Regions from separate parts of the Ruminococcus sp. MSJ-25 genome, predicted to be linked through region 2. Evidence: predicted binding sites of a transcription regulator. Region 2 holds the regulator's gene; the other holds the start of a gene.
The links. The regulator LexA, encoded in region 2, represses DNA repair genes until DNA is damaged. The targets are predictions, from matches to a motif close to CNAACANNTGTTNG.
Positions count from the first base shown of each region.

Region 1: uvrB (excinuclease ABC subunit UvrB) is a predicted target of LexA. The motif match lies at 2,127-2,140, and genes of this name have one in related genera.

Region 1 is NZ_JAHLPI010000014.1:66,231-70,451, forward strand. Features, by position in the region: gene KQH97_RS04440 (RluA family pseudouridine synthase) at 1-843, opposite strand, end outside; gene KQH97_RS04445 (hypothetical protein) at 852-1,268, opposite strand; gene uvrB (excinuclease ABC subunit UvrB) at 2,156-4,126, shown strand; gene KQH97_RS04455 (GIY-YIG nuclease family protein) at 4,123-4,221, shown strand, end outside.
Region 2 is NZ_JAHLPI010000017.1:259,328-263,548, reverse strand. Features, by position in the region: gene KQH97_RS08280 (YhcG family protein) at 1-479, shown strand, start outside; gene KQH97_RS08275 (zinc ribbon domain-containing protein) at 654-1,421, shown strand; gene lexA (transcriptional repressor LexA) at 1,610-2,209, shown strand; gene KQH97_RS08265 (ImmA/IrrE family metallo-endopeptidase) at 2,340-3,062, shown strand; gene KQH97_RS08260 (sigma-70 family RNA polymerase sigma factor) at 3,629-4,216, shown strand.

The sequences.
Region 1 (4,221 bases), on a different contig from region 2:
TGCCTGCGTTTTCACATTGTATGCACGGTTGACTTTATTTATTCCGTATTTGCCGTCGCCGAGAAGTGGATAGCCAATGTGAGCAAGGTGCGCCCTTATCTGATGCGTTCTGCCTGTGATAAGGTCAACTTCAAGAAGAGCAAGTTCATCAGCCTTGTTTTCCGCAAGCACACGATAAGAGGTTATCATGGTGCGGCTGCCCTGAAACTTTTTGTCGGATACCCTGACGGTCTTTGTCGTCTCGTCCTTTTGATGATAAGCCGTGAGCCGAGCAGACTTTTCCTTTGGTATGCCAACTGTCACACAAAGATAGAGTTTTTCAAGCTCTCTGTCCTTAACTTTTTGATTAAGCACACGCAAACTTTCAGCATTTTTCGCACATATGACGATGCCCCCTGTGTTGCGGTCGATCCTGTTGCAAAGGGCAGGAGCGAAAGACAGCTCCTCCTCAGGACGATATTCGCCCTTTTCATAAAGATAGTGCTGTATCCTGTTTATAAGCGTGTCCGCCGAGCCGCTTTCGTCCTCATGTACCACAAGTCCGCACTTTTTGTCGCAAAGGATAATATTCTCGTCCTCGTAAATAATATTCAGTGCAGAGGGTGCGGAAAGAAATGCAGGCTTGCCGCTGTCGGTATCAAAAAATTCGTCATTGATGTAAAGCTGCATAACGTCACCGCAAGCAAGCCGTGTGGATATCTCACAGCGTTTGCCGTTGACCTTGATACGCTTCAGGCGCAGATATTTGTACAGCAGATTTTTAGGCAGCTTCGGCACAGCCTTTGTGAGAAACTTGTCAACACGCTGACCTGCGTCATTCTGATTTATGGTAAATTCTCTCATGCCATACCTCAGAGCTTCACACGAGCGGAGAATCCTCCGTCAATAAGCTCGTCAAGACCCGTGCTGTCAGCACCGCTTTCACGGAGAAGCAGAAGAATTTCTGACATATCGCAGGCTTTGCCTTTACGGCGGGATATTTCCTCTTCACATTTGATAGCATATTGTAAAGGCTTTTTGTCAGCAGGGAAGTTCACATCTGAGCCTTGAGCGATGAGCCATTTGATGAAATCAACACTTCGCTTGTCAGGCTTGAGAACACCGTCCTGCTCAACAAAGTCAGCACTTTCGATAGCAGTGAGCAGGAAAGTAAGCCCGTTGCTGTCAGTGTCGTTGTAGTCCACATCATCAGAGATGAATAAGAATTTAAGCTCTTCCAGTTCACGCTTTGAGAGGGTGTAGTTATATTCGTCATATGATCTATTCATGTTACGTCCTCCTGAAATTATTACTATAGTGATATTATAACCTAAAGTGTGGGAGAATGCAAGAGGGGAGCGGTATTAAGTGAGGAATGAGGAATGAGGAATGGGAAGAGCCCTGAGCGCAGCGATTTTGCGGCATGACAAACTCTCCCGAATAATCTGTAGGGGCGAACACCGTTCGCCCGTGCTCAGGATTTGCTGTAAATTCAGGATTGTCGGGGAGAATTTTTTGCTGCCGAACCTTGTTGTTGCCGTGGGCTTATTACTTCGACGAGCGAACACCGTTCGCCAGTGCTCAGGATTTGCTGTAAATTCAGAATTGTCGGGGAGAATTTTTTGCTGCCGAACCTTGTTGTTGCCGTGGGCTTATTACTTCGACGAGCGAACACCGTTCGCCCGTGCTCAGGACTTGCTGTTAATTCAGAATTGTCGGGGAGAATTTTTTTGCTGCCGAACCTTGTTGTTGCCGTGGGCTTATTACTTCGACGAGCGAACACCGTTCGCCCGTGCTCAGGACTTGCTGTAAATTCAGAATTGTCGGGGAGAATTTTTTTGCTGCCGAACCTTGTTGTTGCCGTGGGCTTATTACTTCGACGAGCGAACACCGTTCGCCCGTGCTCAGGATTTGCTGTAAATTCAGAATTGTAGGGGTGCGGTGGGATAATTTTGTTTCTATATCAAAATGTTGTTGCCGTGGGTTTGTTTCTTCGACGGGCGAACGGTGTTCGCCCCTACACATACATCGAGCTGATACCGCAGGTTGAGTAACAATACCAGTCCGAAAAATTGTACATATACGCAAATTCAAAAAATATTGATAAAAAAGCCTTTACAATTAAAAATAATTGTAATATAATGATTAAAACAACTGTTCGATTGAGGAGGCATTTATGGATAAGTTTCAGCTTGTTTCAGATTATAAGCTATCGGGCGACCAGCCCGAAGCAGTGGACGCTTTAGTAAAGGGTATCGAAAGCGGCATGAGAGAACAGACCCTTATGGGCGTTACAGGTTCAGGCAAGACCTTTACTATGGCAAACGTTATTGCTAGGATAAACCGTCCGACGCTGGTGCTTGCCCATAATAAGATACTTGCCGCTCAGCTTTGCTCTGAGTTCAAGGAGTTTTTTCCAAACAATGCCGTGGAATATTTTGTGTCCTACTATGACTATTATCAGCCTGAAGCCTATGTGCCTAGCAAGGACGTTTATATCGAAAAGGACAGCTCCGTTAATGACGAGATAGATAAGCTTAGACATTCCGCTACCTCCGCTATCGCTGAACGACGTGACGTTATCATCGTTGCCAGCGTTTCTTGTATCTACTCCCTTGGCGACCCTGAGGAGTATAAGTCCATGGTGGTGTCTATACGTCGTGGTATGGAGAAATCCCGTGACAGGCTTATCGCCGACCTTGTGGGTATCCAGTATGAGCGAAACGATATAAATTTTGTGAGAAACAAGTTTCGTGTCAGGGGAGATGTGGTGGAGATATTCCCTGCAAATTCCACAGACACTGCCATAAGAGTCGAGTTCTTCGGCGATGAGATAGACCGTATCACAGAGATAAATGTTGTCACAGGCGAGGTGCTTTGCTCCCTTGCTCACGCTGCAATTTTCCCTGCTTCTCATTATATCGTCAGCCGTGATAAAATGCACGATGCTATCGAGGAGATAAAGCAGGAGCTTGACGAGCGTATCAAGTATTTCAAAGATAACGATATGCTTATCGAGGCTCAGCGTATCGCACAGCGCACTAACTATGACATCGAAATGTTGGAGGAGATAGGCTTTTGCAGTGGTATCGAGAATTATTCCCGAGTGCTTGCAAGACGTCCCGCAGGCTCTACGCCATTCACTCTCCTTGACTTTCTGCCTAAGGATTTTGTGCTTTTCGTGGACGAATCACACGTTTCTCTGCCGCAGGTAAGAGGTATGTATGCAGGCGACAGGGCAAGAAAGCAGACACTGGTTGACTATGGCTTTCGCCTGCCGTCAGCAATGGATAACAGACCGCTGACCTTTGATGAGTTCTATTCTCATATCAATCAGGCAGTTTTCGTGTCCGCTACCCCTGGACCTATCGAGCAGGAAAAATCGCAGCAGATAGTGGAGCAGGTAATAAGACCAACAGGACTTCTTGACCCTGAGATAATCGTAAAGCCGACTGAGGGTCAGATAGAGGATCTGCTCAGCGAGATAAATATGCGCACAGCTAAAAATCAGCGTGTGCTTGTTACTACTCTTACAAAGAAAATGGCTGAGGATCTCACAAACTATCTAAAGAGCTTTGACGTCAAGGTGAGATATATGCACCACGATATCGACACTATCGAGCGTATGGAGATAATCCGTGACCTGCGTTTGGGCGAGTTTGACGTGCTTGTGGGTATCAACCTGCTGAGAGAGGGTCTTGATCTGCCTGAGGTAACTCTTGTGGCTATACTTGATGCCGATAAAGAGGGCTTTCTGCGTTCTGAAAGCGCGCTTATACAGACCATAGGCAGAGCCGCTCGAAATGCCGAGGGCAAGGTAATAATGTATGCCGACACGGTGACACGTTCAATGGAAAAGGCTATCACCGAAACGGAGCGACGCCGTGCAATACAGATGAAGTTCAACGAAGAACACGGCATAGTTCCGAAAACTATCGTCAAGGATATAAGAGATGTAATAGAAATATCCACCAAGGAAGAGGTGGAATACGAGGCAAGGCAGAAAACAAAGCTTTCAAAGCAGGAAACTGCAAAGCTCATAGAAAAGCTCACAAAGGAAATGAAAGAGGCGGCAAAGCTGCTTGAATTTGAGCACGCCGCATTCCTGCGTGATAAGATAGCGGAGTTAAAGGGCGAGAAGAAATGACAGAGCTTTATTTATCCGATTTGATGAAGCTTGGCGGTATCGACCCTGACGAAGCAGTGCTTATAAGGCACTCTGTCGGCGACATAGCATTTGCA
Region 2 (4,221 bases):
ACACTGATTTTTCCGAGAGTGACCTTGAGAAAAGCATTCTCTCCAATTTGCAGAAGTTTTTGATGGAACTTGGAAAAGGTTATGCTTTTGTGGCAAGACAACAGCATATTCGTACTGAAAAACAGGACTACTTCATCGACCTCGTTTTTTATAACTATATACTGAAATGTTTTGTTCTCATTGATTTGAAAACAGAAAAGATAACACATCAGGATGTAGGACAGATGGATATGTATATTCGTATGTATGATGAGTTAAAACGAAGCGAGGGAGACAATCCGACAATAGGTATTGTTCTTTGCTCTGATACCGATGATGATATTGCCCGTTATTCTGTTATGCACGGAAATGAACAGCTATTTGCTTCAAAGTACAAATTGTATCTGCCTACAGAAGAAGAACTGAAAGCAGAGATTGAAACGCAAAAAGCGATGTTTTATCTGCAACAAAAAGAAAGCGAGGGACAGGAATTAGAGTAAAATGAGTCCGCTTTGCGAAAAGTAAAAGGTTAGCGAAAGAGGCTATATGCTCGGTTATCAAAATCTTGATGTAGCCGTGAACGAAAAAGCCGAGTAATAAGGACAGCAACTGCGAGTTGCTTGTTTGAGATAATGCGTGAGACTATAATAAAAGTGTAAGGGAGGTACTGCATAATGGATACAAAACAGGTTATACTTGAACTTCGCACCCAAAAGGGAATGTCGCAGGACGAGCTTGCAGAAAAAGTTTTTGTAAGTCGTCAGGCAGTTTCACGTTGGGAAAACGGAGATACGGTTCCGAATACGGAAACATTGAAATTGCTGTCCAAAGTATTTGATGTTTCCATAAATACACTTTTAGGCTCACCGAGAAAGCTTATCTGCCAATGCTGCGGAATGCCACTTGAAGATGATGATATTATCGGACACAATCACGACGGTTCTTTCAACGAGGACTATTGTAAGTGGTGTTATGCCGACGGAACATATACTTACAATGATATGGACGATTTGATTGAGGTCTGCGTTAAGAATATGGTAAGCGAGAATTTCACGGAGGAACAAGCCCGTTCTTATATGAAAGAACTGCTTCCTACTTTGGATTACTGGAAGAAATATGATGAGCTTAGTGATAATGGTCAGTTTGAAGAATTTAAGCAAAAGCTAATCAGCGAGATTAACGAATTGAATGTTGACGGAATGCCAAAGGCGGAAAAACTGAATGCCCTTGTGGGAAAGTATGTGAATCTTGAGTACCGGCTTCCGAACGGGCAAGTAGCTAAGTTTTTGAATGACGCAAAGACATATCTGGGCAATCAACTTGAATGTGAATACGGCGGCGACAGATGTTTCGGTGTTGTTGCAGATATGGATTTTATTCTTATTTGCACCTATGAAAAAGACGGCAACAATCCGGAACTTGTATTGTATAAGAAAAGATAAGAATAGAGAAAAATAGCAAGCCATTGGAGTTAATGATTTCAGTGCAAGCAACGAAATTTTGAGGTGTTAGCAATTTGCGACACCTCTTTCTTTTTGCAAAAAAATCTATTGATATTTTTTGTGGATTGAGTATAATTAAAGTATCGAAAGCAGTCTGCTTCCGATAGAGAAAAAAGAGAGGTGCAGGTATGAGAAGTAAGAGACCCGAATTGATGAAACAGATAAAAGATTATATTGAAGAATACTACCTGCAAAAAAGAGAGTCTCCATCTACAACAAAGATTGCAGAAGCAGTAGGTATTGCAAGAGGTACTGCATATAAATATTTGGTTGAGATGGCTGAGAAGAATATGATAGAGTACGACGGGCAGGAGATTCGCACCAATGTGACCCGTAAGTACAGTGGCGAACAGACACAGACACCGATTGTAGGTTCTATTCCTTGTGGCAGTCCTCAGTATGAGGAAGAAAATATTGAAGAATATGTATCACTTCCTACTGCTATTTTCGGCAAAGGAGATTTCTTCATATTAAGAGCAAGCGGTCAGTCTATGATTGAAGCAGGGATTGATGACGGCGACCTTGTGGTTGTCAAAAAGCAGGTAGAAGCCAAAGAGGGCGATATAGTAGTTGCCCTTGTGGATAATCAGAATACATTGAAACGTTACTTCCGAGATGATGAGAATAAGAAAATCATTCTCCACCCGGAAAATAAAAAGATGAAAGACATCATTGTAGATGAGTGCTGCATTCAGGGTGTGGCTCGTCACATCATCAAAGAACTATAACAGAGGACAGACGAATGAGAACACTTGAAGGAATTCGCTATCTAATCAATTTGGATAGTGCGGAAATACAACAGAACTTTGCCGGAGGAGTTGCACCGCCGGACAAGGTGGAGTCGGAGGTGGACACAACTTGAGTATTTATATGTCAAGAGCCGAGTTGGAAGAAATCAGCGAAGGCTTGATAACAGCTTATGCTAATAAGTTTAGCAATCGAGTGATTCAATCCATCGACATAGAACATTTCATTACAGAATTTCTTATGTTACGAATTGAATACGCTTCTTTCGCAGAAGATGATGCAGGTAGGATTGGTTTTCTGGCAGATGGAGCAACACCACTGCTGGTACATCAGGACGGAAAAATTATTCCCTTTGTTTTCCCGAAAGATACCATCGTACTTGATAAATTTCTTCTTGCTGAAAAGGAGCAGGGACGTCGCAGGTTTACAATGGCACACGAAGCGTCACATCATATCTTGAGTAAGATGTATGCAATGCCGAGTGAAGGACGCTTTCATACAGAGTATGACAGTGAGCGTAGTTATTCCAAAGAGGAACTGGCTCAGATGTTTGCGTCTGTTGAGTGGCAGGCAGATACAATGGGAGCTTCGCTTCTTATGCCGAGAAGAATTATTGAAAATGCCTTGGCGAAATATAATCAGTCAAATCCGATAAAAGTTTATGGCGATAATACCATTACTTCAAAGGAAAAAGCAGTTATTCGTAGAATGGCAGCTTATATCGGAGTATCTTATACAGCCTTGGTTATCAGATTGAGAGATATGGGACTATTTGAGTATCACAATATCCTTGAATACATTTCCAATGAATTAAATCTGGGAGGTGTTTCGTAATGAGGTTACAGACTCAGGTAGCACCTGAAATACAAAAGAGATTGCTTCTGTCAAGAGTAGAAGCAGAAAGCCTGAAAGAGCGTGATATTCTCTGCCCGATTTGTGGGTTCAGGATACAGAGAGTTTTTTCAGACGCAACCGGACATTTGAGTGTGAAGTGTCAGAAATGCAAGAATGTCCACATCTTAAATCTCGCTTACTTCCGCAGAATCCGTAGGAATGGATATGGCAGGAATTGCAGGCGATGAAGATTACAAGTAAATATCGAAACGATTTCTAATCGAGTAAGCGGAGATAAGCAATTTATTTGCTAAACTACCAAGCACCGTACGAAGCCGGATAAGTGAAGAATAGAAGTATTCTTTGCTGTCCAGATTCGACGGTGCTTTTTTTGTTGCTGTTTTATTCGATTATGCTTCGTGCAGTATTAGGTCTTTTCCCTTACTTGGGAAAGGACTTTTATGTTTTATACCGTATGGCAGTGCCAGATAGCTAAATACCCGTAATCTCCGAATTTTTGATTTCAAACCAAATTCAAAAATTCAGATTTTAAGGAGATTACGGAAATGACAAAGAACAACAAATTAAATAATCAGGAAGAACTTTTTATAAGAGACTGTAAACTTATGAACCTCAAATATGAATATGACGGATATACCGGCACAGAAAAATGGGCAGTTGTTACCGAACTTACCGAAGAAGAACTGTGGGATAAATATCCTGATGTTATCGGCAGATACATTCCTTTTGTTTTGCTTTCTGTCGCACAGGGAAAAGTGATTATTGATGATAACAGAGAAACCCATAGGTGTGAAATGCGAGATGCAAGACATTTAGATGCATTTTGTTATGAAGATGATTTATTTGAGCAATTCCATAATGAAGCATTCTTGGATTTTGTTGACCCATTTGAACTCAGAGAAGCAGAAGAAATTGCAGAGAAGAAAGAATTACAGCGTCTGCGTGAAATTGAGAAAGTTAGAATAGTGCTTTCAATGATGAAACCAGCTCAGGAACGAAGATTGTATAAGTTTGTCATTGAGGGTAAAAGTTGTCGTGAAATAGCAGCAGAAGAAGGAACTTATCACAGTTCTGTCAGCAAGTCTATTGAAGCGGCAAAGAAAAATTTTAAGAAAATTTATAAGAACCTCTGATTTTG